One region of the Kitasatospora sp. NPDC058115 genome, then DNA from elsewhere that is predicted to be linked to it. Evidence: predicted binding sites of a transcription regulator. Region 1 holds the regulator's gene; each other region holds the start of a gene.
What was found. Region 1 encodes HrcA, which represses chaperone genes, less so after heat shock. Its sites were predicted from a motif close to TTNGCACTCNGNNNNNCNGAGTGCNAA; they were not measured.

Region 1 (7,452 bases):
TGCAGAACAGGCAGTCGGGCTGCGGCTCGCCGGCCATCGGGGTCTCCTCGCGGGGTCGGGTCGGTGCGTACGGCGGCATGCTAGCCGAGGCGGCCCCGGCCGGGGCGGGGGGACCGGGCCGCCCTCCCGCCCCGGCGCCGCCCTACCGCTGCCCGGGCAGCGGCGGCGGGGTCCTGGCCGGCCGCTCGGCGAGCGCCTCCAGGGCCAGCCGGACGCCCTCGGCGAGCTGCGGGTCCTCCCCCGCCGCCCACGCGTGCGGCGGGAACGGCACCTCGACGTCCGGGTCCACGCCGTGGTTCTCCAGGCCCCAGCCGACCCGCTCCGACCAGAAGGCGTACTTCGGCTGGGTCACCAGGGTGCCGTCCACCAGCGAGTAGCGGCTGTCGATGCCGATCACCCCGCCCCAGGTGCGGGTGCCGACCACCGGGCCGATGCCGAGCGCCTGGATGGCCGCGTTGACGATGTCGCCGTCCGAGCCGGAGTACTCGTCGGCCAGGGCGACGACCGGCCCGCGCGGCGCGTCCTCGGGGTACGGCGAGGGGCTGGCGACGTCCCGGGCGACGCCCCAGCCGATGATCCGCCGGGACAGCTTCTCGATCACCAGCTGCGAGGTGTGCCCGCCCCGGTTGCCCCGGATGTCGACGATCACGCCCTCCCGGGCCATCTCCGAGCGCAGGTCGCGGTGGATCTGCGCCCAGCCGGTGGTCTGCATGTCGGGGATGTGCAGGTAGCCGAGCCGGCCCCCGGACAGCTCGCGCACGGCGGCCCGCCGCCCGGCCACCCAGTCGTGGTAGCGCAGCGCCTCGTCGTCGGCGAGCGGGACGACCACCGGGTGGCGCCGGTCGGTGCCGTCCTTGCCGGCCACGGTCAGTTCGACCGGCTGCCCGGCGGTGCCCGCCAGCAGCGGCGCCGGGCCGGTCAGCGGGTCCACCGGGCGGCCGTTGACCGCGAGGACCGCGTCCCCCGGGCGGACGGCCACCCCCGGCGCGGCCAGCGGCGAGTGCGCCCTCGGGTCCGAGGACTCGCCGGGCAGGACGCGGGCGATCCGCCACACCTCGCCGTCGCGGACCAGGTCGGCGCCGAGCAGGCCCTGCCGGCGGGCCGCCTCGGTGTGCCGGCCGGGCGGCACCACGTACGCGTGGGAGGTGCCCAGCTCGCCGTGCACCTCCCAGAGCAGGTCCACCAGGTCGTCGTGCGAGCCGAGCCGCTCCACCAGCGGGCGGTAGCGGGCCAGCACCCCGGCCCAGTCCACCCCGGAGAGGTCCGGGTGCCAGAAGTTGTCCCGCATCAGGCGGCCGTTCTCGTCGAACATCTGCCGCCACTCGGCCGCCGGGTCGACGGTCACCCGCAGCCGGGCCAGGTCGACGTCGATCTCGTCGTCCTCGCCGGACGCCTTGTGGCCGGCCGGCAGGATCCGCAGCTCGTCCTCGTCCAGCACGGCCAGCCGGGTGCCGTCGCCGCTCACCGCGAACGCGTCCAGGCCGTCCACCAGCTGCTCGGCCCGGCGCTTGCGGAAGTCGAAGCGCTCCAGGGCCGGACGCGGGCGCTCGTCGTCGAGCGAGGCCGCGTCGTCGCCCAGCTCGCCGACCAGCGGGACGCGCGTCCACAGCACGCCGTCCTTGGCGGCCCGCAGGGTGCCGAAGCGGCCGCCCTCCACCGGGAACGGCACGATCCGGTCGGCGATGCCCGCCAGGTCGACCCTGGTCACCGGCGGCGCGTCGGCCCCGCCCTCCTCGCCGCCGTCCCGCTTGCCCCGGGGCTCGTCGTCCTCGCCGCCGACCGGGCGCCCGGCCCGGCTCGGCCCGAACGGGGACGGCGTGTCGGCGGCGAGGGTGATCAGGTACGGGCGGCAGCCGTTGGGGAACGACAGGTCGAAGACGTGCGAGTCGTACACCGGGTCGAAGTTGCGCATCGAGAGGAACGCCAGGTGCCGGCCGTCCGCGGTGAACGCCGGCGAGGTGTCGATGAACCGCTGCGGGGTCGCCTCGGAGACCGTCCGGGTGGCCAGGTTCGCCAGCACGATCTGGCGCAGCGACCACGGCCCGAGGGCCGGCTGCGACCAGGCCAGCCACGCCGAGTCGGGGCTGAACGCCAGCCCGCTGACCTCGCCGTCCGTGCTGTGCGCCAGCTCGTGCACGGATCCGTCGGCCAGCGAGACCAGCAGCACCCGGCCGTCGTGCGCGCCGACCGCCAGCTGCTTGCCGTCCGGCGACACCACCAGGGCGCGGACCCGTCCCAGCAGCCCGGCGGCCAGCCGGCGGCGCTCGGTGCCGAGCACGGCGGGCGCGTACTCGACCGCGTCCTCGCCCTCGGCGTCGGTCACCCAGACCACGCCCTGCGCGGCGTCCTCGCCCGCCGCGCCCGGCACCACCCGGGCCAGGCGGGCCCGCACGCCCGGTGTCTCGTCCAGCACCCGGGCCGGGCCCTCCCGGTGGGCCAGCCAGTGCACGGTGCCGCGCACCACCACCGCGCCGGCCCGGCCGGTGCGGTCCGGGGCGGCGCCCTCCAGCCAGTACGCGGCGGACACCGGGCGGGGGCGGCGGCCGGTGCGGGGGCCGCCCAGCCGCACGTCGAGCCGGCGCGGCCCGGCGCCGGCCAGGTCGTCCAGCAGCCACAGCCCGCCGGCACTGTGCCAGACCACCCGGGCGCCGTCGGTGGCGGCGTCGCGGGCGTAGAAGCCCTCCGGGGAGATGCCGTGGCGGCGCAGGCCGGAGCCGTCCGGGAGGCTGGAGTACAGCGCGCCGACGCCCTCGTGGTCGGAGAGGAACGCGATGCGCCCGCCCACCCACAGCGGCGACTCGATGTTGCCGGCCAGGTCCTCGTGGACGCGCTCGAAGCGCTCGGCGCCGATCCACAGCTTCCCGGCCCGCCCGCCCCGGTACCGCTTCCACCAGGCCGGTTCCATGCCGAACGCGGAGACCAGCAGCACCCGCCCGCCGCCCGGCTCGAAGGCCAGCCCGCCGACCGGGCCGTAGGGCAGCCGCACCGGCTCGCCGCCGTCCGGCGGCACGGCGTGCGCCCAGGTGCGGCGCAGCGAGGCCTGCCCGGCGGCGGTGGTGGCGATCGGCCGGCCGTCCGCCGTCCAGCCGCGCAGCTGGGTCTGCGCGTCGCCCCAGTGGGTGAGGCGGCGCGACGGGCCGCCGTCCACCGGCGCGAGGTGCACCTCGGGGGCGCCGTCCCGGGCCGAGGTGAACGCGACGTACCGGCCGTCCGGGGAGAAGCGGGGGCGGCGGACCGGGACGTGATCGGCCGTCAGCCGCCAGGCCCGGCCGCCGTCCAGCGGGGCGAGCCACACGTCGTTCTCGGCCACGAAGGTGATCAGGCCGCCGTGCAGGTGCGGGTGGCGCAGATAGGCGCCCACGGAGGTGCTCTCGGGTTCGCTCACACCCGTCACCCTGGCACGGGGCCGCTCCCCCGCGCCCGGACTTTGCCGACCACGGCCCCCTGCGGGGGAGGTCCTGCTACGACCAGCGGCCGGTGCGGCCCAGCAGCAGCGCGCCGGCCGCCACCCCGGCGGTGGAGGTGCGCAGCACCGACGGGCCGAGCCGGTACGGCTTCGCGCCGTCCTCGGCGAAGGCGGCCAGCTCCTCCGGGGAGACCCCGCCCTCCGGGCCGACCACCAGCACCAGGTCCCCGGTGTCCGGGAGGGCCGCGCCGGCCAGCGGCTCGGCGCCCTCCTCGTGCAGCACGGCCGCGAACGCGGCGCCGGCCAGCACCGGGACCAGTTGCCGGGTGGTCATCACGTCGCGGATCACGGGGAAGCGCAGCCGGCGGGACTGCTTGCCGGCCTCCCGCGCGGTGGCCCGCCACTTGGCGAGCGCCTTGCCGCCGCGCTCGCCCTTCCACTGGGTGATGCAGCGCGACGCCGCCCAGGGGATCACCACGTCCACGCCGACCTCGGTCATGGTCTCCACGGCCAGCTCGCCCCGGTCGCCCTTGGGCAGCGCCTGGACGACGACGATCCGCGGCGCCGGCTCCGGCTCGCGGCGCACCGCCGCCACCGTCACCTCGATCGCGTCCTTGCCGAGCACCGCCGCGACGGTGCCGTCCACGCCCAGGCCGAGGCCGTCCGTCAGGATGACCGCCTCGCCCGGCTGCAGCCGCTTCACGGCGGCGGCGTGCCGGCCCTCCGGCCCGTCCAGCAGCACCGGCGCGCCGGGCGCGACGGCGGCGATCCGCTCGGTCTCGGCGACGAACACGGGCGCGGTCATGCGGGGAACCTCCGGGGTGGGAAGGGGAACGGGAACGCGAAAGGGGTGCCGAGGAAGCCTCGGCACCCCCGCGCGGGACGGCTACCGGCCGTTGAAGGCGTCCTTCAGCCGGGAGAACAGCCCCTGCTGCCCGGGCGCGAACTGGCCGGAGGGCCGTTCCTCGCCGCGCAGCACCGCCAGGCGGCGCAGCAGGTCCTCCTGCTCGGCGTCGAGCTTGGTGGGCGTCTGCACCTCGACATGCACTATCAGGTCGCCCCGGCCGCCGCCGCGCAGGTGGGTGATGCCCCGGCCGTGCAGCGGGATGGACTGGCCGGACTGGGTGCCGGGCCGGATGTCGACCTCCTCCACCCCGTCCAGGGTCTGCAGCGGCACCTGGGTGCCGAGCGCGGCCGCCGTCATCGGGATGGTGACGGTGCAGTGCAGGTCGTCGCCGCGCCGCTGGAACACCGCGTGGGTGGTCTCGGCGATCTCGACGTACAGGTCGCCGGCCGGGCCGCCGCCGGGGCCGACCTCGCCCTCGCCGGCCAGCTGGATGCGGGTGCCGTTGTCGACACCGGCGGGGATCTTCACGGTCAGGGTGCGGCGGGCGCGGACCCGGCCGTCGCCGGCGCACTCCGGGCACGGGGTCGGCACGACGGTGCCGAAGCCCTGGCACTGCGGGCAGGGGCGGGAGGTCATGACCTGGCCCAGGAAGGACCGGGTGACCTGGGAGACCTCGCCCTTGCCGCGGCACATGTCACAGGTCTGCGCGGAGGTGCCGGGCGCGGCGCCCTCGCCGCTGCAGGTGGTGCAGGTGACGGCGGTGTCGACCTGGAGTTCCTTGGTGGTGCCGAACGCGGCCTCCTCCAGGGTGATCTCCAGGCGGATCATGGCGTCCTGGCCGCGCCGGGTCCGCGAGCGCGGGCCGCGCTGGCCGGAGGCGGCGCCGAAGAAGGCGTCCATGATGTCGGAGAAGCCGAAGCCGGCCGCGCCCGCGCCGAAGCCGCCCGCCCCGCCGCCCCCGCCGTTGGGCGAGAGGGGGTCGCCGCCGAGGTCGTAGACCTGGCGCTTCTGCGGGTCGGAGAGCACCTCGTAGGCGGCGTTGATCTCCTTGAACCGCTCCTGCGTCTTCGGGTCCGGGTTGACGTCCGGGTGCAGTTCGCGTGCCAGGCGCCGGAACGCCTTCTTGATCTCGTCCTGCCCCGCATCCCGTCGGACGCCGAGTACCGCGTAGTAGTCCGTGGCCACCAAATGCTCCGCTTGTTCCGCCTGTAAGAGTGCTTGCGACTTCGGACCGTCAGAATTCTAACGGTCCGTACCTACGACTCGGCCAGGATCTGGCCGACGTACCGTGCCACCGCTCGCACCGCCCCCATTGTGCCCGGATAGTCCATCCGGGTCGGACCGATCACACCCAGTTTGGCCACGCTCTCGTCGCCCGAACCGTAACCGACCGAGACGACCGACGTGGAATTCAGCCCCTCGTAGGCGTTCTCGCGGCCGATCCGGACCGTCATCCCGGCGTCCGCGGTCTCACCCAGGAGGCGGAGCAGGACGACCTGCTCCTCCAGTGCCTCCAGCACCGGCTGGATGGTCAGCGGGAAGTCGTGGCCGAAACGGGTCAGGTTGGCCGTGCCGGCCAGCATGATCCGCTCCTCGCTCTGCTCGGCGAGCGTCTCGAAGAGCGTCGCCAGCACCGTCGTCACGGTCGGCCGGTCGGCCGCCTCGAACAGTGCGGGCAGTTCCTCCAGCAGCCCGGGGACGTCGGGCAGGCGCTGGCCGGCGGCCCGCGCGTTGACCCGGGCCCGCAGGTCCGCCAGCAGGGTCTCGCCGACCGTGCCGGGGCAGTCCACCAGCCGCTGCTCGACCCGGCCGGTGTTGGTGATCAGCACCAGCATCACCTTCGCCGGGGCCAGCGCGACCAGCTCGATGTGCCGCACCGTGGAGCGGCTCAGCGAGGGGTACTGCACGACCGCGACCTGGCGGGTCAGCTGGGCCAGCAGCCGCACGGTGCGGGCGACCACGTCGTCGAGGTCCACCGCGCCGTCCAGGAAGTGCCGGATCGCCCGCCGCTCGGGCGCGCTCATCGGCTTGACCTCGGCCAGCTTGTCGACGAACAGCCGGTAGCCCTTGTCGGTGGGGATGCGCCCGGCGCTGGTGTGCGGCTGGTGGATGTAGCCCTCCTCCTCCAGCGCGGCCATGTCGTTGCGGACGGTGGCCGGGGAGACCCCGAGGTTGTGGCGGTCCACCAGGGCCTTGGAGCCCACCGGCTCCTCCGTCCCCACGTAGTCCTGGACGATCGCGCGAAGCACCGCGAGCTTGCGGTCGTCGAGCTGACGGACCTCACCGGCCATGGGGCACGCACCTCCGTCTTCACGCGTTGTCCGTTGTGACACGCCCTTGTGGCATGTGTCCGCATTCGAGCTGTCCGGGCCGGCCCCGCAGGGCCCCGGCTTTGGCACTCCGACCATCCGAGTGCCAGAACCGTACCTGCCAGTGTAAGGCCCGGGTCCGACGGCAGGAACGGTCCGGCCGGGGTGATCCTGCCCGCAGTCCGGCGGCACGCGGATGATGCCGCGGGCCCGCCCGGGTGGCAGCATCGAAAGCGGACGGCGAACGGAGGAACAGCGATGTCGACCTCGGGCCAGCACACCCGTTTCGCCCCCGACCGCGGCCTGACCGGCCGGATGGTGGGGACGATGTTCCTGATCGGGCTCCTGTACGTCGGATTCACCGGGCTGCTGATCGCCCTGCTGCGCGGTGCCTGGCCGATCATCGTCCTGATCTCGGGCGGCCTGTTCGTCGCCCAGTTCTGGTTCAGCGACAAGATCACCGAACGGGCCATGGGCGCCCACCCGGTCACCCCGGAGCAGTACCCGCAGCTGCACGGCGCCGTCGACCGGCTCTGCGCGCTCGCCGACATGCCCAAACCCCGGGTCGCCGTCGCCCGCAACGACATGCCGAACGCCTTCGCCACCGGCCGCAACCCGCAGAAGGCGGTGGTCTGCGTCACCACCGGGCTGCTGCGCCGCCTGGAGCCGGAGGAACTGGAGGGCGTGCTCGCCCACGAGCTGTCGCACGTCGCCCACCGGGACGTCGCCGTGATGACGGTGGCCGGCTTCCTCGGGGTGCTGGCCGGCGCGATGACCAGGATCGCCGTGTACGGCGGCTTCATGGGCGGCGGGCGCAACAGCAACGACTCCAACGCCGCGATCGTCGCGCTGGTCATCCCGCTGGTGTCGATCGCCGTCTACGCGATCAG
Region 2 (7,452 bases), on a different contig from region 1:
CGCCGCCGTCGACGGCGCCGCCGCCCCCGAAGACCTCGACGAACCCGCGGGCCACCCGCGACCGGACGTGAAGAAGGACACCCCCCATGGCTGACGAACCGCTCGTCCTCGGCATCGAGACCTCCTGCGACGAGACCGGCGTCGGCATCGTGCGCGGCACCACGCTGCTCGCCGACGCGGTGGCGTCCAGCGTCAACGACCACGCCCGCTTCGGCGGCGTCGTCCCCGAGATCGCCAGCCGCGCGCACCTGGAGGCGATGGTCCCCACCATCCAGCGCGCCCTGGACACCGCGGGCGTCAAGGCGGGCGACCTGGACGGCATCGCCGTCACCGCGGGCCCCGGCCTGGCCGGCGCGCTGCTGGTCGGCGTGAGCGCCGCCAAGGCGTACGCGTGGGCCCTGGACAAGCCGCTGTACGGCGTCAACCACCTCGCCTCGCACATCTGCGTGGACCAGCTGGAGCACGGCCGCCTGCCGTCCCCGACGATGGCCCTGCTGGTCTCCGGCGGGCACTCCTCGCTGCTGCTCAGCGAGGACATCACCAGCGACGTCCGCCCGCTCGGCGCCACCATCGACGACGCGGCCGGCGAGGCCTTCGACAAGGTGGCCCGGGTGCTCGGGCTGGGCTTCCCCGGCGGCCCGGTGGTGGACCGCACCGCCCGCGAGGGCGACCGCAAGGCGATCGCCTTCCCGCGCGGCCTGACCGGCCCCAAGGACCCGGAGTACGACTTCTCCTTCTCCGGCCTGAAGACCGCCGTCGCCCGCTGGGTGGAGGCGAAGCGACGGGCCGGCGAGGACGTGCCGGTCGCCGACGTCGCGGCGTCCTTCCAGGAGGCGGTCACCGACGTGCTGACCCGCAAGGCGGTCAAGGCCTGCAAGGACAACGGCGTCGACCACCTGATGATCGGCGGCGGCGTGGCGGCCAACTCCCGGCTGCGCGAGATGGCCCAGCAGCGCTGCGACCGGGCCGGCATCCGGCTGCGGGTGCCGCGTCCGGGCCTGTGCACCGACAACGGCGCGATGGTCGCCGCGCTCGGCTCCGAGATGGTCTGGCGCGACCGCGCGCCGTCCTCCTTCGACCTGTCGGCGGACTCCTCGCTGCCCGTCACCGAGGTCCACGTTCCGCACACCGACGTCCACGGCGAGGCCTACCGGGCGCTGGGCGGCGGGCGGTGACCACCACCGCCGCGATGTGGGAGGCCCGGGCCGCCGACGGGCGCGGCGCCGAGCTCTCCGCGTGGGTGCGGGAGAGCGCGCTGCCCGCGCTGCGCGGCCGTCCCGGGCTGCTGCGCAGCGAGCTGTTCGCCGCTCCCGGCGAGCGCGTGCTGCTGATCACCTGGTGGTCCGGCGAGCCGGTGCCGGTGGCCGAGCCGCCCGCCGCGCTGCTGGGCCGTCCGGTGCACCGCTGGTCCTTCACCAGCGAGCACGTGGAGTAGCCCCCGGCAGCCGTTCGCACGCCCGACCGGGAACCGAACGTCCGACCGTTACCGTGCTAGCGAGCGAGATCGCTGAACGGGAACGGGGAGCACGGCGCGGTGAACAGGCACGGGTGGAGCAGGACGACGGCGTACGCGGCGGGGGCGGTGGTCCTGCTGGCCGCCGCCACCGGGTGCGCGGGCGGGGGCGACAGCGGCGCCGCGTCCGCCGCCCTGGTGGCGCCGAGCACCACCACCGCCCCGGCCGGGTCCGCCGCGCCGCCCGGACGGGACACGGCCACCGCGCCGCCCGCGCCCCCCGCCCCGGCCGCCGGCGACGCCGCCGCCTGGGCGAAGTGGCACCTGACCCCGCTGCCGCCGGCGCCCCGGGCGCCCGCCGACAAGCCGGTGAAGCTCCAGCGGACCGGCCCGGTCCCGGTGTTCAGCGAGGTGCGGACCACCGACAAGGTCGTCTTCGTCACCATCGACGACGGCGCCGAGAAGGACCCGGCCTTCGTCGAGATGCTGACCGACCTCAAGGTGCCGGTCTCGATGTTCCTGACCCGCGACATCGTCAAGGACGACTACGGCTACTTCAAGCGGCTCCAGGCGCTCGGCAACCACGTCCACAACCACACCGTGGACCACGCCCAGCTGAGCAGGGCGGCGCCGGAGAAGCAGAAGTCCGAGATCTGCGACGCCCAGGCCGCGCTCACCCAGCAGTACGGCACCCCGCCGCTGCTGTTCCGCCCGCCGTACGGCGACGGCGCCAACACCCCGGCGGTCAACTCCGCGGTGCAGCAGTGCGGGCCGCGGGCGATCGTGCTGTGGCGCGAGTCGATGCAGATCCACGACATGCAGTACCAGGCGGCGGACAAGAAGCTGCGGCCCGGCGACATCGTGCTCGCGCACTTCCGCGGCCCGAAGGACCTCAAGGGCGAGACGATGACGCAGATGTTCGGCGAACTGCTGGCCCGGATCCAGGAGCAGGGCTTCACGGTGGCCCGGCTGGAGGACTACATCGAGGTGCCGGCCGCCTGAACGGCCGCGGCCGGGCCGGTCACCGGCCGGCCGAGCATCATCAGCGGCCCGTGGTCGGTGCGGCTGAGGATCACCGTCACGGTGTTCGGGCCGGCCGGCTTGAGCTGACGGCGCAGCTCCTCCGGGGTGATCGCCATCCCGCGCTTCTTGATCACCACCGTGCCGACGCCGCGCTCGCGCAGCAGCGCCTTCAGCTTCTTGATGTGGAACGGCAGCACGTCGGTCAGCTCGAAGCCGTGCGCGTAGGGGGTGTCGACCAGCTCGTCCGAGGTCACGTAGGCGATCTTGGGGTCGATCAGCCGCCCGTTCACCCGCTGCGCCACCTCGGCGACCAGGTGGGCGCGGATCACCGCGCCGTCCGGCTCGTAGAGGTAGCGGCCGACCGGGCCGGCCGGCGGGTCGGGCAGGTCCCCGCCGCCGAGGCTGGCCCGCTGCGGCAGCAGGGTGGCGCGGTGCGGGTGCTCCGCCCGGGTGCCGAACCAGAGCACCGCCTCCTTGACGTCGCCGTGGTCGGAGACCCACTCGGCCTCCGCGTCGGCCGGCACCGCCTCGTGCGGGATGCCGGGGGCCACCTTGAGCGCGCCGACCGGGGTGCGCCGGCCGGCCTCGATCGCCCAGGACAGCGGCGGCGCGTAGGCCTCGGGGTCGAAGACCCGGCCGCGCGAGGTGCGCCGGGCCGGGTCGGTGAAGACCGCGTCGAAGCCGGTGACGTCGACGTCGGCGACGTCCGCGCAGCGCACCTCGACCAGGTCGGCCAGGCCCAGGGCGGCCGCGTTGGCGGCGGTGGCGGCGCAGGCGGCCGGGTCCTTGTCGACGGCGAGCACCTCGACGCCGGCCCGGGCCAGCGCCAGCACGTCGCCGCCGATCCCGCAGCAGAGGTCGGCCAGCCGCTTCACGCCGAGGTCCGCGAACCGCCGTGCCCGCCACTCGGCGACCTCGCGCCGGGTGGACTGCTCGACGCCGTTGGGCGTGAAGTACATGAGGTCGGCGTCGGCGCCGAACTTGGCCCGGGCCCGCTGCCGCAGCCGGGCCTGCCCGAAGGCCGCCGACACCAGCTCGGCCGGGTGCTCCCTGCGCAGCCGGGTGGCCAGCGCCAGTTCCTCCCCGGGCGCGAAGTCGCGCAGTTCGGCGAGCAGGGCCTGGCCCCGGTCGGTCAGCAGGGGCCGCAGGTCGTCGTTCTCCACGGGCCCATTCTCACCGGTCACGGGAGGGCCGGCCGGACCGGCCGGCTCGCACACGCGTGCGGTCGCGCGTCCGCGGCGTGGGACCGACGGGCGCGTCGTTGGCACTCTGGTTGACTGAGTGCTAACCGCGGCCTATGGTCGTCACTAGCACTCCCCACCGGGGGAGTGCTAACGCGACAGTGCGTGTCTGACCCCCGCGACGGCAGATGCGCGAGCTCGCCCCTACCCGTTAGAAAGCCCCGTAATCTCCGAAGGGGAGCTCGGACGTGACCACCAGCAGCAAGGTTGCCATCAAGCCGCTCGAGGACCGCATCGTGGTCCAGCCGCTCGACGCCGAGACCACCACGGCCTCCGGCCTGGTTATCCCGGACACCGCCAAGGAGAAGCCCCAGGAGGGCGTCGTCCTGGCCGTCGGCCCGGGCCGCTTCGAGGACGGCCAGCGTCTGCCGCTCGACGTCGCCGTCGGTGACATCGTCCTGTACTCGAAGTACGGCGGCACCGAGGTGAAGTACCAGGGCGAGGAGTACCTGGTGCTCTCCGCCCGCGACGTTCTCGCCATCATCGAGAAGTAAAGCGTCCAGCCACGCCCCGGATCCGTGTCCCTAGCGACAGGGGACCGGGGCGTGGCTGTTGGTTCACGTAGTCGGCGGCCGCCGCGACGGCCGCACCCCCGAGGGAATAGGGAACATGGCGAAGATCCTGCAGTTCGACGAGGACGCCCGCCGCTCGCTGGAGCGCGGTGTCAACAAGCTGGCCGACACCGTCAAGGTGACCATCGGCCCCAAGGGCCGCAACGTCGTCATCGACAAGAAGTTCGGCGCCCCGACCATCACCAACGACGGCGTCACCATCGCCCGTGAGGTCGAGCTCGACGACCCGTACGAGAACCTTGGCGCGCAGCTCGTCAAGGAGGTCGCCACCAAGACCAACGACGTCGCGGGTGACGGCACCACCACCGCCACCGTGCTGGCCCAGGCCCTGGTCAACGAGGGTCTGCGCAACGTCGCCGCCGGCGCCGGCCCGGCCGCCCTGAAGAAGGGCATCGACAAGGCCGTCGCCGCCGTCTCCGAGCACCTGCTGTCGGTCGCCCGTGAGATCGAGGGCAAGGACGACGTCGCCGCCGTCGCCACCCTGTCCGCGCAGGACGCCCAGGTCGGCGAGCTGATCGCCGAGGCGATCGACAAGGTCGGCAAGGACGGTGTCATCACCGTCGAGGAGTCGAACACCTTCGGCGTGGAGCTGGACTTCACCGAGGGCATGCAGTTCGACAAGGGCTACCTGTCGCCGTACTTCGTCACCGACGCGGAGCGGCAGGAGGCGGTCCTGGAGGACCCGTACATCCTGATCAACCAGGGCAAGATCTCCTCCATCCAGGAGCTGCTGCCGCTGCTGGAGAAGATCCTGCAGGGCGGCTCCTCCCGCCCGCTGCTGATCATCGCCGAGGACGTCGACGGCGAGGCGCTGTCCACCCTCGTGGTGAACAAGATCCGCGGCACCTTCAACGCGGTGGCCGTCAAGGCCCCGGGCTTCGGCGACCGCCGCAAGGCGATCCTCGGCGACCTGGCCGTCCTGACCGGCGGCACCGTGATCTCCGAGGAGGTCGGCCTCAAGCTCGACCAGGCCGGTCTGGACGTGCTGGGCTCGGCCCGCCGCGTGACCGTCACCAAGGACGAGACGATCGTCGTCGACGGTGCCGGCGAGTCGGAGGCCGTGGCCGGCCGCGTCGCCCAGATCAAGGGCGAGATCGCCAACACCGACTCGGACTGGGACCGCGAGAAGCTGCAGGAGCGCCTGGCCAAGCTGGCCGGCGGCGTCTGCGTCATCCGCGTCGGTGCCGCCACCGAGGTGGAGCTCAAGGAGCGCAAGCACCGCCTGGAGGACGCCATCTCGGCGACCCGCGCCGCGGTCGAGGAGGGCATCGTCGCCGGTGGTGGCGCCTCCCTGGTCCACGCCGCCAAGGTGCTGAACGACGGCCTGGGCCTGTCCGGCGACGAGGCCACCGGTGTCGCGGTCGTCCGCAAGGCGCTGCACGAGCCGCTGCGCTGGATCGCCCAGAACGCCGGCCTGGAGGGCTACGTCATCACCTCCAAGGTCGCCGAGCTGGAGCAGGGCCAGGGCTACAACGCCGCCACCGGCGAGTACGGCGACCTGGTGAAGGCCGGCGTCATCGACCCGGTCAAGGTCACCCGCTCCGCCCTGGAGAACGCCGCCTCGATCGCCTCCCTGCTGCTCACCACCGAGACCCTCGTGGTGGAGAAGAAGGAAGAGGAGGCCGACAACGGCCACTCGCACGGCGGTCACGGCCACTCGCACTGAGGCCGCAGGCACTGATGACCGCAGGCCCGGTCCGCGCCCCGCGAGGGGTGGCGGGCCGGGCCTGCGGCGTGCTCCAGACTTCAACTATCAGTTGAATTTTGCATGCAGCAAAGAATCCCTTATATCTTGAAGGCATGATCGAGGCCCGCCACCTGCGCGTCCTGCGTGCCGTCGCCCGCACCGGCTCCTTCTCCGCGGCCGCCCGCGAGCTGGGCTGCACCCAGCCCGCCATCAGCCAGCAGATGAAGGCCCTGGAGAAGTCCGTGGACACCCCGCTGGTGGTCCGCTCGGGCCGCGGGATGCAGCTGAGCGAGGCCGGCCGGGTCCTGCTCAAGCATGCCACCGGGATCCTCGCCGGGCTCTCCGCCGCCGAGGAGGAGGTGGCGGCGATCGCCGGACTGCGGGCCGGACGGGTCCGGCTGGTGTCCTTCCCGACCGCCAGCTCGACCCTGGTGCCGCCGGCGGTCGCCCGGCTGCGGGACAGCCATCCGGGCGTGCGCGTGTCGCTGGTCGAGGCGGAGCCGCCGGAGTCGCTGGCGATGCTGCGCGGCGGCGAGTGCGAGATCGCGCTCGCCTTCCGCTACCCGCAGGCCCCCGGATCCGCCCTCGCGCCGGCGCCGGCGCCCGCGCACGGCACCCCCAGGGAGGCGCGCGCCGAGGCCAATCTGGAGGCCCAGCAGCTGAGCGCGGGGGCCGACTGGTCCGATCTGGTGGCCACCCCGCTGCTGGACGACCCGCTGGTCGGGCTGCTGCCCGTCGGGCACCGGCTGGCCGGGCGCGGCGGGCCGGTGGAGCTGGGCGAGCTGGCGGGGGAGCAGTGGATCGCGGGCTGCCCGCAGTGCCGCGGGCACCTGGTGGAGCTCTGTGCGGGTGCCGGCTTCGAGCCGCGGATCGACTTCGCGACGGACGACTACCCGGCGGTGGTCGGGCTGGTGGCCGCCGGGCTCGGGGTGGCGGTGCTGCCCGGGCTGGCGCTGGAGTCGGTGCGCCCGGACGGGGTGGTGCCGGTGGCGGTGCACGCCGTGTCGGGGGCGCCGGCGGTGCGGCAGGTGGTCGCGCTGACCCTGCCGGACCTCGCCGAGGTGCCGGCGGTGGCGCTGATGCTGGAGCGGCTGGCGGGGGCCGCGGCCGGGCGCTGACCGGCCGGCGCGGGCCGGTGGTGGCCCCGGGGTGGTGGCGGCCCCGGGCAGGCCTCATGCCGAGAAGAAACGTTTCTTCCCGGGAGGCGGAGTCGCCGTGCTACTGCTGGGCCGCGCCCGGTGCGGCGAGCGGCACCTCCACCAGGCGGTGACGCGAACGGCCCATCATCTCCTCGCGCTCGTCCTCGGTCAGGCCTCCCCAGACGCCGTACGGCTCACGGACCGCGAGCGCGTGGGCGGCGCACTCGGTGCGCACGGGGCAGCGCATGCAGACCTCCTTGGCGCTCGCCTCGCGCGAGCTGCGGGCCGCGCCGCGCTCGCCCTCGGGGTGGAAGAAGAGCGAGCTGTCCACGCCGCG
Region 3 (7,452 bases), on a different contig from region 1:
CTTGGTCGGGTCGGCCTGCTCGCGGACCAGCAGGCAGTTGTCCTCCGCCCGCAGGTCGGCCGGGAACTTCTGGCCGAAGGCGAGGGTGAGCAGCTGGCGCCAGACGCCGTTGTAGTAGGCGGCCGCGGCCGAGTCGGCGTCCTGGTGGTAGTTCCAGTCCTTCAGGAGGTCCTGGGCCTCGCGCACGTAGGGGTCGTCGATCTCGACCTTGAGCAGCATCGGGACCAGCGTCTTGGCCAGGATGCTGGTGTTGTCGAGCTGCATCTCCTGCATGTCGTCCGGCGAGATCTTGCCGTTGTTCTTCAGCCGGGCCTCGATCTGGTCGGTGATCTCCTTGGCCCGGGTGCCGTACTCCCAGTCGGTGGTCAGCGAGGGCTTGTAGGAGGCGTCGACGACGGCCTGGTTGGCGGTGACGATGTAGCCGCTCGCCGGGTTGAGGCTCCACGGCAGGGCGCTGAACGGGACCGGGTCCTTCTTCCACTGGTAGGCGGAGTCCCAGCCCGGCGCCGGGTAGCGCCCGTTGCCCTTGCCGCGCACCGGGATGTAGCCGGGGGCCTGGTAGCCGATGTTCTTGGCGTCGGCGTAGATGAGGTTCTGGGCCGGGACGGCGAAGTCCGCGGCGGCCTTCTGGAACTCCTCCCAGCCCTTGGCGCGGTCGAGCGCGAAGACCGCGTCCATGGTCTTGCCGGGGATCAGCGCGGTCCACTGCAGGGCGACGCCGTAGCCGCCGGTGCCGCGGTCCGGGGCGGAGGCGCCGTTGGGCGCGTACTTGCCGACGTTCTGCTGCTCGGTGCTCGGGTCGGAGATCAGCGGGGCGCCGGTCCTCGTGGTGCGCACGGTGATGGTGCGGTCCTCGCCCCCGGCGACCTTGATGGTCTCCTTGCGGAGCTCGAACTTCTCTTCCTTGCCGTCCACCAGGTAGGTCTCCGGGCCGGTCACCTTCTCCAGGAAGAGGTCGGTGACGTCGGCGCCGAGGTTGGTGAGGCCCCAGGCGATGTCCTTGTTGTGGCCGATGACCACCCCGGGCATGCCCGCGAAGGTGAAGCCGGAGACGTCGTACTGGCAGGCCGGCGAGACGGCCCGGCAGTGCAGGCCCATCTGGTACCAGACCGAGGGCAGGCCCGGGCCGAGGTGCGGATCGTTGGCGAGCAGCGGCTTGCCGGTGGTGGTGTGGCTGCCGGCCACCACCCAGGAGTTGGAGCCGATGCCCTGGCCGTTGCGGCCGAGCAGCTCGGGCAGCGCGTCGATCCGGTCGGTGACGTCCTTGAGCAGCGCCTTCGTGGCGGCCGAGCCCTGGGTGGTGCCCGGGGCGGTGCCGGAGCCGGCCGTGCCGGAACCGGCGGCCGGGGCGGAGCCGTCGGCGGGCTTGTACGTGCTGCCGTTGACGCTGCCGGTCTTCACGATCGTGCCGTTGCGGGCGTACGGGTACTCCGGGTACAGCTCCTCGATCTTCTCGGGGCTGAAGTCCTGGGCGAGCAGCGAGCGGTCGATCTCCTCCTGGAGGTTCCCGGAGAGGTCCCAGGCCATCGCCTTGAGCCAGGAGACCGAGTCGACCGGGGTCCACTGCTCGGGCTCGTAGTCGCCGTTGACGACACCGAGCAGGCTGTACTCCAGCGAGGCCGAGGAGCCGCCCGGGTGCTCGGCGAGCCAGGCGTTGACGCCGTCCGCGTACGCCTGGAGGTTCTTCTTGGTGTCGGGGGTCAGGACGGTGTCGAACTCGTCCTGGGCGGTCTTGCGCCAGCCCATGGTGCGGATCATGGAGTCGGTCTCGACCTGGCTGTCGCCGAACATCTCGGAGAGCCGGCCCGCGGTGATGTGCCGCCGGACGTCCATCTCCCAGAAGCGGTCCTGGGCCTGGACGTAGCCCTGGGCCCGGAAGAGGTCCTCGGAGGTGTCGGCGTAGAGCTGCGGGATGCCGTTGGCGTCGCGCTTGACGTCGACCGGCGCGCTCAGGCCCGCCAGCTTGATGCTGCCGTCGACCTCCGGGAAGGACGCCCGGACCGCGGCCACCCCCCGGTAGCCGCCGTAGCCGGCGCCGGCCACCAGCAGGACGACCAGCACGATCACGATCAGACGGGCGCGCCGGAACTTCTTGGAGCGGGGCATCTGGGTCCTTGCGGTCCTCACTGGGGGGCGGGCGGACATGTCAAGAGCACGTGGCCGTGACAGTGCACCACATTAGGCCGCCCCGGCTGGCGGCCGTGCACGGGGGACGCTCACGGTGGGATCGGGCAGACCGGGAGACGGGAGGTGAGGGAGTCGGTGAACGGTGAACTTAAAGATATGGCAAAATGTTAGACTGAGTAACGATCCGCAAGGGGAGTAATCGCCGCTTCCGGCCTCCGCCCCTGTCGGTACCCCGTCCGCCCGCTGCCACGCCCGAGGTGCCCCTGCGTGAATGTCGACCACCTGAACCAGCTGCTCCTCGAATTCTCCGTGATCCTGCTGGTCGCGGTGGTCGCCGTGCGGGTGTCCACGAAATCCGGCCTGCCCAGTCTGCTGATCTACCTCGGCATCGGCGTCGCGCTCGGCCAGAACGGCCTGGGCATCTCGTTCAACAACGCCGAGCTCACCCAGGTGCTCGGGTACGCGGCGCTGGTGGTGATCCTGGCCGAGGGCGGCCTCAAGACCAACTGGCGCGAAGCCAGACCGGTGATGCCGGCGGCCACCGTGCTCGCCACCGTCGGCGTCGGGATCAGCGTCGCCGTCACCGCGGCCGGCGCCCACTACCTGGTCGGCCTGGACTGGCGGACCTCCCTGCTGCTCGGCGCGATCGTCTCCTCCACCGACGCCGCCGCCGTCTTCTCCGTCCTGCGGACGGTGCCGCTGCCCCGCCGGCTGACCGGCCTGCTGGAGGCCGAGTCCGGCTTCAACGACGCGCCCGTGGTCATCCTGGTCGTCGCCTTCGCCACCGTCGGCGCGCACGACTCCTGGTACGTGCTGCTCGGCACGATCGTCGCCGAGCTGGCGGTCGGCCTGGCCATCGGCCTGGTGGTCGGCAAGCTCGGCGCGTTCGGCGTCAAGCACGTCGCGCTGCCGTCCTCCGGCCTCTACCCGATCGCCGTGATGGCGCTCACCGTGCTCGCCTACGCCGGCGGCGCGCTGCTGCACGGCTCCGGCTTCCTCGCCGTCTACGTCAGCGCGGTGGTCCTCGGCAACGCCAAGCTGCCGCACGGCCCCGCCGTGCGCGGCTTCGCCGACGGCCTGGCCTGGATCGGGCAGATCGGCATGTTCGTGCTGCTCGGCCTGCTCTGCACCCCCGAGTCGATGGGCTCGGCCGTGGTGCCCGCCCTGGTGATCGGCGCGGTGCTGGTCTTCCTCGCCCGGCCGCTCTCGGTGGTGCTGACCCTCACGCCGTTCAAGCTGCCGGCCCGCGAGCAGGCCCTGCTCAGCTGGGCCGGACTGCGCGGCGCGGTGCCGATCGTGCTGGCCACCATCCCGCTGGTCTCCGGCGCGCCGCTGGCGCAGGACGTCTTCAACATCGTCTTCATCCTGGTCGTGGTCTTCACCCTGCTCCAGGGCCCGACCCTGCCCTGGGTCGCCAAGGCCCTGCGGATCGGCGAGGGCTCGATGGGCCAGGACCTCGACATCGAGTCCGCGCCGCTGGAGAAGCTGCACGGGCACCTGCTGTCGGTCGCGCTGGCGCCCGGCTCGAAGATGTCCGGCGTGGAGGTCGGCGAGCTGCGGCTGCCGGCCGGCGCGGCGGTGACCCTGGTGGTGCGGGAGGGGAACAGCTTCGTGCCGGACCGGACCACCGTGCTGCGCGGCGGGGACGAGCTGCTGGTGGTGACCACGGACGAGGTCGGCGAGGCGGCCGAGCGGCGGCTGCGGGCCGTGGACAAGGGCGGCAAGCTGGCCGACTGGCTGAACGGGCGCGGCGGCTGAGGCCTCACCGGGTGTTCACCCCGGCGTCACGGGACACGTTTGGATCCGTCCTGTAGAGTCGGGGTGAGCGCGCTTCTACGCGCGTAAATTTCGCTTTTGGTGGAGACACCGAACCCCAGCATCTGCCTGAAGCAGAGTTGGCGCGACCGCTCGGCGGCCGCGGCCCGGCCCCGGCCCCCCGCCGGACCGGCCCGGTATCTACCCCGGTCGACGCGCGAGAGGACGACTCTCGGCGCCGTCGGGGCCACCCCATGCCCTGCCGCGCTACCAGGCAGCAGGAAGGACCGACCGTGACGGCCCGCCGAACGGTCGAGAGCGTCGAGGACGCCCGGGACACCGCGTCCCCGCAGAGCAGCCCGCGGAACAGCCCGGAGGCCGGCCCGGGGAGCGCCGCCGCGCCCGCCCGCGTCGGCTACGGCGCGCTGCTGCGCACCCCCGGCGCCTGGACGTTCCTCGTCCCCGCGCTCGTCGCGCGGCTGCCCTACGCGATGCTCGGCATGGGCATCCTGCTGCTCGTCAAGGACACCCACGGCTCCTACGGCACCGCCAGCACCGTCGCGGCGGTGGCCGCCGTCGCCCAGGCGCTGGTCGGCCCGCAGACCGGACGCCTCGCCGACCGCTACGGCCAGGCCCCGGTGCTCGTCCCGACCGTCGTGGTGCACGCGCTCTCGGTCGGCGCGCTGATCGCGCTCGCGCTCGGGCACGCGCCGGCCTGGAGCCTGTTCCTGGCCGCCGCCCCCGCCGGGGCGAGCGTCCCGCAGATCGGCGCCATGGTCCGGGCCCGCTGGATCTCCACCTTCTCCGCCGGGGGCGCGGCCGCCGCCCCCGAGGTGAGCACCGCCTTCGCCTTCGAGTCCGTGACGGACGAGTTCACCTTCGTGATCGGCCCGATCCTGGCCGCCGCCGTCGCCACCTCGGTCAGCCCCTCGGCCGGGCTGGCCGCCGAGGCCGCGCTGACCCTGGCCGGCGGCCTGGCCTTCGCCGCCCAGCGGCGCACCGCGCCCGCCCGGGTGGTGCGCGAGCCGGGCGTCCGGCAGGCCTCCGCGCTCGCCTCGCCCGGCGTCCGGCTGCTGGCCGGCGCCTTCCTCGGCGTGGGCACCGTCTTCGGCGGCATGCAGGTCTCGGTGAACGCCTTCGCCGACTCGGTCGGACAGCACGGCGCGGCCGGCACCGTCTACGGCGTCTTCGCCGGCGGCTCGATGGTCGCCGGTGTGCTGTACGGCGTGATCGCCTGGCGGCGCTCCGTCCAGCAGCGGATGATGCTCGGCTACGCCCTGCTGGTGCTGGGCTGCTCGACCCTGTGGGCGATGCCCAACCTCGTCGCGCTCGCGCTCGCCGGGCTGGTCTGCGGCCTGGCCATCGCGCCGACCCTGATCAGCGGCTACACCCTGGTCGAGACGCTGGTCGAGGACGGCGCCAAGACCGAGGCCTTCACCTGGCTGACCGGTGCCATCGGCCTGGGTCTGGCGACCGGCTCGACGGCCGCCGGGCAGCTGATCGACGCGCACGGTCCGTCGGTCGGGTTCCTGGTGCCGGTCGCCGGGGCCGGGCTGGGCCTGGTCGCGCTGGTGACGCTGCGGGGGCTGCTGGTCCCCCGCGCCGGGCGCGGCGCGGTGGTCGCGGCCGCCGCGGAGCGCGGTGCGCCGGGGCGGCTGGTGGGCGCGGCCGAGGGCTGAGGCGGCGGCCGGGGCGGGCACGGGGGCGGACCCGGGGCGGGCGCCGGGCGGACCCCGGGCCGGACTCATCTCACATTCGAGTCGCTGGACTGATCCACCGGAATGCCGCATCATTGACCATCGTTAGCACTCATCAGGCGAGAGTGCCAGGAGGAAGACAAGTGCCCACGTACCAGTACCAGTGCACCGAGTGCGGCAACGGCCTGGAGGCGGTGCAGAAGTTCACCGACGAGCCGCTGACCACGTGCCCCGACTGCCAGGGACGGCTCCGCAAGATCTTCTCGGCGGTGGGCGTGGTCTTCAAGGGCTCCGGCTTCTACCGGACCGACAGCCGCTCCTCCTCCAGCAGCTCGGTGGGCGGGGGTTCGTCCTCGTCCTCGTCGACGTCGGCCTCCTCGTCCTCGTCGTCGGGCTCGTCGTCGAGCTCCCCGGCCCCCGCCGCGAGCCCCGCTCCGGCGGCCGGCTGACCTTCGGCCGGGCACCGGCCACAGCGTTCCCGAACGGCCCGCCGTTTCCCGCTTCCGAGCGGGTGCGGCGGGCCGTTCGTCGTCTCCGGGGGCCTTCATTCACTCGTCGGGGTGACAGCCGTCATCCACAGCCCCGGGTTTTCCACAGGCGGGGAAAAGCGGCTACCGGCCCGGGCGCGGGCCGCCAGAGTGGCGGTCACCGGAACCCCGAAGCCGACCCTGGAGGTGCCCGTGCGCACCGGTTCGCCCGTCCTGTCCCCCCGTCCGCTGCCGGTCCCGCCGCTGCCCGCGCCGAGCGTCCCGCCCCGGCAGCCGGTGCCGCCGTTCCCTCCGATCGGCGGCCGGGCGGGCCCGCGCTGCCGGCTCCGGCGGGTGCTGCGCCACCGCGCCCCGGTCCCGCTGGTGCTGCTGTTCGCGGCGGCGGCCGCGCTCACCCTCGGCCCCGCCCGGACGGGCCCGCCGGCGCCGGGGGCGGCGCCGGCGGTGGGCCGAACGGGTTGTCCGTCGGAGGGGGCAGAAAATCACCCGTGACCGGCCGACGACTCCGTCGTTCACGCGGCATGAAAGGCTTCAAGGAATTCCTGCTGCGCGGAAACGTCGTCGAGCTGGCGGTCGCCGTGGTCATCGGCGCGGCCTTCACCAACATCGTCAACGCCTTCGTCAAGGGCGTGATCAACCCGATCGTCGGGGCGTTCGGAGCCAAGGACCTCGCGTCCTACAGCTCCTGCATCAAGGGCCCCTGCGAGGTGTCCGCCACCGGCGAGGTCACGACCGGCATCCTCATCCTCTGGGGCAACGTGCTGAGCGCGGCGCTCCAGTTCGTGATCACCGCGGCCGTCGTCTACTTCTGCCTGATCCTGCCGATGACCAGGTTCACCGCCCGGCGCAAGACGCTGGCCGAGGTCCAGGCGGAGGCCGAGGCCAAGGAGGTCCTGCTGCTCACCGAGATCCGCGACGCCCTGGTCACCCGGACCGGCTGAGGCCGGGCCGACCCGGCGGGCCGGCCGTCAGTCCCCGTGGTGCGGCGGGCGCTGGCTCAGGTACCAGTCCAGCCCCCGGCCACTGCTCTGCCCCGCCCCGGGCCGGTCGCCCCAGCCCGCGTCGGTGTCGTCCCGGGACTGCCGCTCCAGCGGGTCGCCGAAGACCAGCCGGGCCTTCGCCGCCGTCCGCGACCGGTCCGCCGCCGTCTCCCCGGCCGGTCCCCCGGCCTTCTCGCCGGCCGTCGTCCCGTCCGCCTTCTCGTCCGCCACCTTCTCCTCCACCGCTCTCGTCCTTCCCCCTGCCGACGTCCCCGCCCGCTGCCACCAGCCTAGAAGGCTCCCGGCACGACGGCGGGCCCGGTGCGGACCGCTCCGCACCGGGCCCGCAGGCCGCCGTCACCTCTCACGCCCGCGTCATGCCGGGCCGGGCTCCGTCAGGCCGCC
Region 4 (7,452 bases), on a different contig from region 1:
GGGTCGGTTCGGGGGGCACGGTGCTCTCCTCGGCGGGCTCGGGGACGGGGCCTGGTGGGACGGGGCATCTCGCGTGGCGGACGGTGCCGTTCGGGGTTGACGCCTTCGGATACAGTCTTCGTACAGCGGTCGGACCTTCGCACGCCGGGGTCACCGCTGAGCAGGACCACAACTTCACAGAGCTCATCCAGAGGGACTGAGGGAACGGCCCGTTGACGTCCCGGCAACCTTCTCGCACGGCTGGCGTACGGCCCCGGCGGGACAGGTGCCAATTCCGGCCCGGGCGCGACCGCGTCACGGGGAAGATGAGGAGAGAGGCCTCCGCCACATGTCCATCGACACCGCCGCACCCGTCACGGTCGACCTCGGCCCCGCCGCCCAGCTGTCCTGTCGCGAGTGCGGAACCCGCTTCCCGCTCGGCCCCAGCTTCGCCTGCCTGGAGTGCTTCGGCCCGCTGGAGATCGCCTACGACTTCGGCAGCGAGGGCGCCGAGGAGCTGCGCAAGCGCATCGAGGCCGGTCCCGCGTCCATCTGGCGCTACGCGCCGCTGCTGCCGGTGCCCGCCGACGTCGCGAGCAAGCCGAACCTGAACCCGGGCTGGACCCCGCTGGTGAAGGCCGACAACCTGGGCCGCGAGCTGGGCTTCACCGCGCAGCTGCACGTCAAGGACGACTCCGGCAACCCGACCCACTCCTTCAAGGACCGCGTGGTGGCCTGCGCCATCGAGGCGGCCCGCGCGTTCGGCTACACCACGCTGTCCTGCTCCTCGACCGGCAACCTGGCCGGCGCGGTGGGCGCGGCGGCGGCCCGGGCGGGCTTCCGGTCCTGCGTGTTCATCCCGCACGACCTGGAGCAGGGCAAGGTCGTGATGGCCGGGGTGTACGGCGGCGAGCTGGTCGGCATCGAGGGCAACTACGACGACGTGAACCGGTTCTGCTCGGAGCTGATCGGCGACCCGGCCGGCGAGGGCTGGGGCTTCGTCAACGTCAACCTGCGGCCGTACTACGGCGAGGGCTCCAAGACGCTCGCCTACGAGATCTGCGAGCAGCTGGGCTGGCGGCTGCCGGAGCAGATCGTGATCCCGATCGCCTCGGGCTCACAGCTCACCAAGATCGACAAGGGTCTGCAGGAGCTGATCAAGCTCGGCCTGGTCGAGGACCGGCCGTACCGCATCTTCGGCGCCCAGGCGGCGGGCTGCTCGCCGGTCTCGGCCGCGTTCAAGGCCGGCCACGACGTGATCCGGCCGGTCAAGCCGGACACCATCGCCAAGTCGCTCGCGATCGGCAACCCGGCCGACGGCCCGTACGTGCTGGACATCGCCCGGCGCACCGGCGGCGCGGTCGAGGACGTGACGGACGAGGAGGTCGTGGCCGCGATCCGGCTGCTGGCCCGCACCGAGGGCATCTTCGCGGAGACCGCGGGCGGCGTGACGGTCGGCGTGCTGAAGAAGCTGGTCGAGACCGGCCGGCTGGACCCGTCGAAGGAGACCGTCGCGATCAACACCGGCGACGGCCTGAAGACCCTCGACGCCGTCTCGGAGGCCGGGATGACCGCCGTCATCCGGCCGACCCTGGAGTCCTTCCGGGGCGCCGGCCTGGCGTCCGCCTGATCCCTCCACGCTCCACCCGCCCCCCCGCGCCGCCCCCGCGCCCGCACCGAGGAGACCCCCATGAGCGCCAACGTCCGCATCCCGACCATCCTGCGCACCTACACCGGCGGCGCCAGCGAGGTGCCCGCCGAGGGCACCACCCTGGGCGAGGTCATCGCCGACCTGGAGAAGAACCACGCCGGGATCGCCGCCCGCATCCTGGACGACACCGGCAAGCTGCGCCGCTTCGTCAACGTCTACGTGAACGACGACGACGTGCGCTTCGCCGAGGGCCTGGCGACGGAGATCAAGGACGGCGCCAACATCTCGATCATTCCGGCGGTCGCCGGCGGCTGAGCCCCGCCGCGCCCGTTCCCGCCGGGCGGATGTGCCGTTGACCGGCCGTCCGCGACACGGAATTCCGTGCCGCGGACGGCCGCGCGTATTTTGGCGGGAATATTTTCGGTCCCGGTCGGAGTAAAGTGTCGCTCGACCGGGAACAGGGGCCGCCCTCCTCCCCTTGTCCGGGAACGAATCCACCGCACCGCCACCGCCGTCGCCGGCCGCCCCTCGGGACGGGGCCGGGCGTGGGGCCCCGGGAAACATGTCAGGCCGGTGTCAGAATTCTGACAGGGATTTTGGGTAATACGTCCGCTATGTCCGGTGGGAATTGCGGCTTTCCTGTGGATTGCGCCCGTCCTGTCCGCTGCGGCTCCGGGTGAATTCCCCGACATTGGCCCTGTTGCAGAGGGCGTCGATCCGGATACATTCAGCCGCGGTCGACGCAATCGCCCGTTCGCCGGATGCCGTTCGGCGGACCCGGGAGGATTGCGGCATGCACGGCCGCGCCCAGGGGGGGTTCCCCGGGCCGGCCTCCAACCAGACCCGCGTCCGCAGACCTGCGGGGGCGTGAAGGGCCAGCACAGCACTAGGGGAGTTCGGAATGGCTCAGGGCACCGTCAAGTGGTTCAACGCGGAGAAGGGCTACGGCTTCATCGCGGTCGACGGTGGTGCGGACGTCTTCGTCCACTACAGCGCGATCCAGATGGACGGCTACCGCACCCTTGAGGAGGGCCAGCGGGTCGAGTTCGAGATCTCTCAGGGGCAGAAGGGCCCGCAGGCGGACATGGTCCGCGCGGCGGTCTGACCTTTCCGACACCCAGGAGTTCGGCTCGGCCCATCGGCTGGTGCGCCTCTTGCTTCACGGCGGGCCCGTGCGACACACGTCGCACGGGCCCGCCGTTCATGCTGCCGCGGCTCGCGCGGTTGCCCGCGGGGCTTGCACTCGCCCACCCAGAGTGCTAATCATTGGCGTTAGCACTCTGAGCTTGAGAGTGACAAGCGGACCGGGTCGGTGAGGCCCCCGGGAGCGGTAGGGGAATGGACCCCCGCACACCAGGGCCGTCCGTCGCGGGCACCCCTTGGTCCGAGCAGTCGACCGTGTCCCGGAGGACCACTTCAGATGGCCAAGATCATCGCCTTTGATGAGGAAGCTCGCCGCGGCCTTGAGCGTGGCATGAACCAGCTCGCCGACGCAGTGAAGGTCACGCTCGGCCCCAAGGGTCGCAACGTCGTGCTGGAGAAGAAGTGGGGCGCCCCCACCATCACCAACGACGGTGTCTCCATCGCCAAGGAGATCGAGCTCGAGGACCCGTACGAGAAGATCGGTGCGGAGCTCGTCAAGGAGGTCGCCAAGAAGACCGACGACGTCGCGGGTGACGGCACCACCACCGCCACCGTGCTGGCCCAGGCGCTCGTCCGAGAGGGTCTGCGCAACGTCGCCGCCGGCGCCAACCCGATGGCCCTGAAGCGTGGCATCGAGAAGGCCGTCACCGCCGTCTCCGACCAGCTCCTGGCCCAGGCCAAGGACGTGGAGACCAAGGAGCAGATCGCCTCCACCGCCTCCATCTCCGCCGCCGACACCCAGATCGGCGAGCTGATCGCCGAGGCCATGGACAAGGTCGGCAAGGAAGGCGTCATCACCGTCGAGGAGAGCAACACCTTCGGTCTGGAGCTTGAGCTCACCGAGGGCATGCGCTTCGACAAGGGCTACATCTCGGCCTACTTCGCCACCGACCTGGAGCGTATGGAGACCTCGTTCGAGGACCCGTACATCCTGATCGCCAACTCCAAGATCGGCTCGGTCAAGGACCTGCTGCCGCTGCTGGAGAAGGTCATGCAGAGCGGCAAGCCGCTCGTCATCATCGCCGAGGACGTCGAGGGCGAGGCCCTGTCGACCCTGGTCGTGAACAAGATCCGCGGCACCTTCAAGTCCGTCGCCGTCAAGGCCCCGGGCTTCGGCGACCGCCGCAAGGCCATGCTCCAGGACATCGCCATCCTCACCGGTGGCACCGTGATCTCCGAGGAGGTCGGCCTGAAGCTGGAGAACGCCGGCGTCGACCTGCTGGGCACCGCCCGCAAGGTGGTCATCACCAAGGACGAGACCACCATCGTCGACGGTGGCGGCGACAGCGAGCAGGTCGCGGGCCGCGTGAACCAGATCCGCGCCGAGATCGAGAACAGCGACTCGGACTACGACCGCGAGAAGCTCCAGGAGCGCCTCGCCAAGCTGGCCGGCGGCGTGGCCGTCATCAAGGCCGGCGCGGCCACCGAGGTGGAGCTCAAGGAGCGCAAGCACCGCATCGAGGACGCCGTCCGCAACGCGAAGGCCGCCGTCGAGGAGGGCATCGTCGCCGGTGGTGGCGTCGCCCTGCTGCAGGCCGGTGTCGCCTTCGAGAAGCTGGAGCTGGACGGCGACGAGGCCACCGGTGCCAACATCGTCAAGGTCGCGCTGGAGGCCCCGATCAAGCAGATCGCGACCAACGCCGGCCTTGAGGGCGGCGTCGTGGTGGAGAAGGTGCGCAACCTCCCCGCCGGTCACGGCCTGAACGCCGCCACCAACGAGTACGTCGACCTGGTCGCCGAGGGCATCATCGACCCGGCCAAGGTCACCCGCTCCGCGCTGCAGAACGCCGCCTCCATCGCGGCGCTGTTCCTCACCACCGAGGCCGTCATCGCCGACAAGCCGGAGAAGGCCGCCGCGGCCGCCGGCGGCGGCATGCCGGGCGGTGACATGGACTTCTGATCCGCTGGTCGGATCGGCTGTTCTCGCTCGCACGGGCGGTTCCCTCCGGGGAGCCGCCCGTGCGGCGTTCCCGGAGCTTCTTGGGAGACTGGACGGATGGCTACGACAGACGACATCGAGACGGCGCTGCACTCCGCGCGGGCGCTGATCCTGGCCGACCTGACCGCGCGGGACGCCGCCGACGCCGCCGTGGTGTCGCTGGTGGAGCAGGCCGTGACGCACCGGCGCTGGTGGCTGGAGCAGTGGCCGGACGGCGCCGCGTTCGTGCTGGGCCTGGTGGCCCAGGACGTCCAGGACGCGCTGCTGGAGAGCCACGGGCGCTGGCCGCTGTGCGAGGACTGCGCGGCGGACGGGGATCCGCACGCGCTGGGCGTGGAGCCCGAGCTGGGGCCGGACCCGCACTGGGTGTGCGGCAAGCGCGGCGTCGTGGTCGCCGCGGTGGGGGCGCTCACCTGACCTCCCCTCTCCTCCGGACGCCGGCTCCGACCGTCGTCGTGCCCCTGGGCACGGCGGCGGTTTTTTCACGGCTTGCGGAACCGATGGACGGCATATGTAGTCTACCGACTTATACAGTCCGTCTGAGCCTTCACGGCCAAGCGAGGGGGAGACCCATGTCCCAGTCAGATCCGACCCGGCCCGTCCTGGAGCTGCGGGCGGTCACCCGGGTGCACGGCGCGGGCGCGGCCGAGGTGCAGGCGCTGCGCGGCGTCGACCTGGCCGTCCGCCCCGGCGAGTTCGTCGCCGTCATGGGGCCCTCCGGCTCCGGGAAGTCCACCCTGCTCACGCTGGCCGGCGGCCTGGACCGGCCCAGCCGCGGACAGGTGCTGGTCGAGGGCGTCGAACTCGGCGCGCTGAGCCGCACCGGCCTGGCCGCCGTGCGGCGCCGCTCGGTCGGCTACGTCTTCCAGGACTACAACCTCGTCCCCGCGCTGACCGCCGCCGAGAACATCGCGCTGCCCCGGGAGCTGGACGGCGTCTCCGGGCGGACCGCCCGCCGCGAGGCCCGGGCCGCGCTGGACGAGCTGGGCATCGGCGAGCTGGCCGACCGCTTCCCCGAGCAGCTGTCCGGCGGCCAGCAGCAGCGGGTCGCGATCGCCCGCGCGCTGGTCGGCGACCGGCGGCTGGTGCTGGCCGACGAGCCCACCGGAGCCCTCGACTCGGCCACCGGCGAGGCCGTGCTCGGCGTGCTGCGGGCGCGCTGCGACGCGGGGGCCGCCGCCATGATGGTCACCCACGACGCCCGGCACGCCGTCTGGGCCGACCGGGTGGTCGTGCTGCGCGACGGCCTGGTGGTCCAGGAGACCAGCGGACGGCAGGCCGCGCAGCTGCTGCCGGTCGGCGGGAACGGCGGCCGGTGATGAAGCTCTCCGCCCTGCGCGTCGCCCTGCGGATCGCCCGCCGCGACGCCCTGCGCGCCAAGGGCCGCAGCGCCCTGGTGGCCGCCATGGTCGCGCTTCCGGTGCTCGGTGTCGCCGGCGCCGACGTCGTCCACCGCAGTGGACAGCTCACCCCCGGCGAACGGGTCGAACGGCTGATGGGCGGGGCGGACGCCCTGATCACCGCCCACCGGCCGGGCCGCTCGGTCGACCAGGGACCGTTCGCCGAGGACGGCGTGCAGGTGCTCCAGGAGGACCGGACCGATCCGGCCTCGGTGGCGGCCGCCGCCGCGGCGGGTTCCCCCAGCGGCCTGGTCGCCGGGCTGCTGCCCGCCGGCGCCCTGCTGCTGCCGGCCACCCCCGGGCCGGCGGTCAGCACCTCCACCCGCGAGGGCCTGTTCACCACCTCGACCTCCGAGGCGGACCTCACCGACCGGATCTGGCAGGGCCGGCTCGACCTGGTCGAGGGGAGGGCGCCGAGCGCGCCGCACGAGGCGGCCGTCACCCGGGCCTTCCTCACCGAGGCCGGACTGCGGATCGGTGACTCCACCACGGTCAAGGGCCTCGACACGACGCCGTTCCGGCTGACCGCCGTGGTCGAGTACCCCGGGGACCTCGACAAGGTCGAGCTGGTGGCCCGGCCCGGCGAGCTGACCGCCCCGCTGGCCGCGGCGGCCCCGTCCGCCGCGGGCGGCCCGTCCGGGCTGACCGTGGCCGGGGCGGACGAGGGCCGCCCGGAGCGCTGGCTGGTGCGGATGCCCGGCGGCGCCGCCCTGGACTGGCCCGCCGTCCGCACGCTCAACCGGTACGGCTTCACGGTGACCTCGCGCGCCGTGGCGCTCGATCCGCCGCCCGCGTCCGCCGTCACCTACGACCCCGATCTGTTCAGGCTCCCCGACGCGGACAAGCGGGTCGTGGTGCTGGCCACGGTGGCCGGGATGGCGCTGCTGGAGGTCGCCCTGCTGGCCGGACCGGCCTTCGCGGTGGGCGCCCGGCGCGCGCGCCGGCAGCTCGCCCTGATCGGCGCCGCCGGCGGCGACCGCGGCCACGTCCGCGCGGTCGTGCTCGGCTCCGGGCTGGTGCTCGGAACCGTCGGGGCGGCCGTCGGCCTGGTGACGGGCGTCGGACTGGTCGCCGTGCTGCGGACCTGGGCGGAGGAGGCCGGCGGCAGCCGCTTCGGACACTTCGCGATCGCGCCGCTCGACCTGCTGGCGATCGCCGCCGTGGGAGTGGTCACCGCGCTGCTGGCCGCCGTGGTGCCCGCGGTCCAGGCCGCGCGCCGCGACGTGGTGGCCGGCCTCACCGGCCGGGACGCCGTCGGTGCGCCGAGCCGCAGGCTCCCGCTGCTGGGCCTGGTCCTGGTCGTCGCGGGTGCGGGCCTGGCGCTCTACGGCGCCGGCGGC

Region 2: the regulator HrcA is predicted to act here: its motif matches at 3,738-3,764, upstream of groES (co-chaperone GroES).
Region 3: the regulator HrcA is predicted to act here: its motif matches at 5,685-5,711, upstream of ACFVVL_RS31710 (FmdB family zinc ribbon protein).
Region 4: the regulator HrcA is predicted to act here: its motif matches at 2,867-2,893, upstream of groL (chaperonin GroEL).

Annotation. Positions count from the first base shown of each region.
Region 1 covers NZ_JBHVTL010000003.1:212,437-219,888, forward strand. Annotated here, with positions in the region: gene ACFVVL_RS04570 (histidine triad nucleotide-binding protein) at 1-37, opposite strand, end outside; gene ACFVVL_RS04575 (S41 family peptidase) at 143-3,394, opposite strand; gene ACFVVL_RS04580 (16S rRNA (uracil(1498)-N(3))-methyltransferase) at 3,462-4,211, opposite strand; gene dnaJ (molecular chaperone DnaJ) at 4,293-5,438, opposite strand; gene hrcA (heat-inducible transcriptional repressor HrcA) at 5,510-6,544, opposite strand; gene htpX (zinc metalloprotease HtpX) at 6,821-7,452, shown strand, end outside.
Region 2 covers NZ_JBHVTL010000004.1:150,056-157,507, forward strand. Annotated here, with positions in the region: gene rimI (ribosomal protein S18-alanine N-acetyltransferase) at 1-94, shown strand, start outside; gene tsaD (tRNA (adenosine(37)-N6)-threonylcarbamoyltransferase complex transferase subunit TsaD) at 87-1,175, shown strand; gene ACFVVL_RS05805 (hypothetical protein) at 1,172-1,435, shown strand; gene ACFVVL_RS05810 (polysaccharide deacetylase family protein) at 1,535-2,455, shown strand; gene ACFVVL_RS05815 (methyltransferase domain-containing protein) at 2,431-3,660, opposite strand; gene groES (co-chaperone GroES) at 3,906-4,211, shown strand; gene groL (chaperonin GroEL) at 4,327-5,955, shown strand; gene ACFVVL_RS05830 (LysR family transcriptional regulator) at 6,090-7,094, shown strand; gene ACFVVL_RS05835 (WhiB family transcriptional regulator) at 7,195-7,452, opposite strand, start outside.
Region 3 covers NZ_JBHVTL010000038.1:59,769-67,220, forward strand. Annotated here, with positions in the region: gene ACFVVL_RS31695 (penicillin acylase family protein) at 1-2,106, opposite strand, end outside; gene ACFVVL_RS31700 (potassium/proton antiporter) at 2,395-3,885, shown strand; gene ACFVVL_RS31705 (MFS transporter) at 4,308-5,561, shown strand; gene ACFVVL_RS31710 (FmdB family zinc ribbon protein) at 5,723-6,028, shown strand; gene mscL (large conductance mechanosensitive channel protein MscL) at 6,589-7,008, shown strand; gene ACFVVL_RS31720 (hypothetical protein) at 7,036-7,290, opposite strand; gene ACFVVL_RS31725 (sigma-70 family RNA polymerase sigma factor) at 7,443-7,452, opposite strand, start outside.
Region 4 covers NZ_JBHVTL010000007.1:184,320-191,771, reverse strand. Annotated here, with positions in the region: gene ACFVVL_RS10060 (glucosyl-3-phosphoglycerate synthase) at 1-19, opposite strand, end outside; SAM riboswitch class I at 181-312, shown strand; gene thrC (threonine synthase) at 329-1,609, shown strand; gene ACFVVL_RS10050 (MoaD/ThiS family protein) at 1,670-1,945, shown strand; gene ACFVVL_RS10045 (cold-shock protein) at 2,532-2,735, shown strand; gene groL (chaperonin GroEL) at 3,051-4,673, shown strand; gene ACFVVL_RS10035 (hypothetical protein) at 4,770-5,129, shown strand; gene ACFVVL_RS10030 (ABC transporter ATP-binding protein) at 5,285-6,031, shown strand; gene ACFVVL_RS10025 (FtsX-like permease family protein) at 6,031-7,452, shown strand, end outside.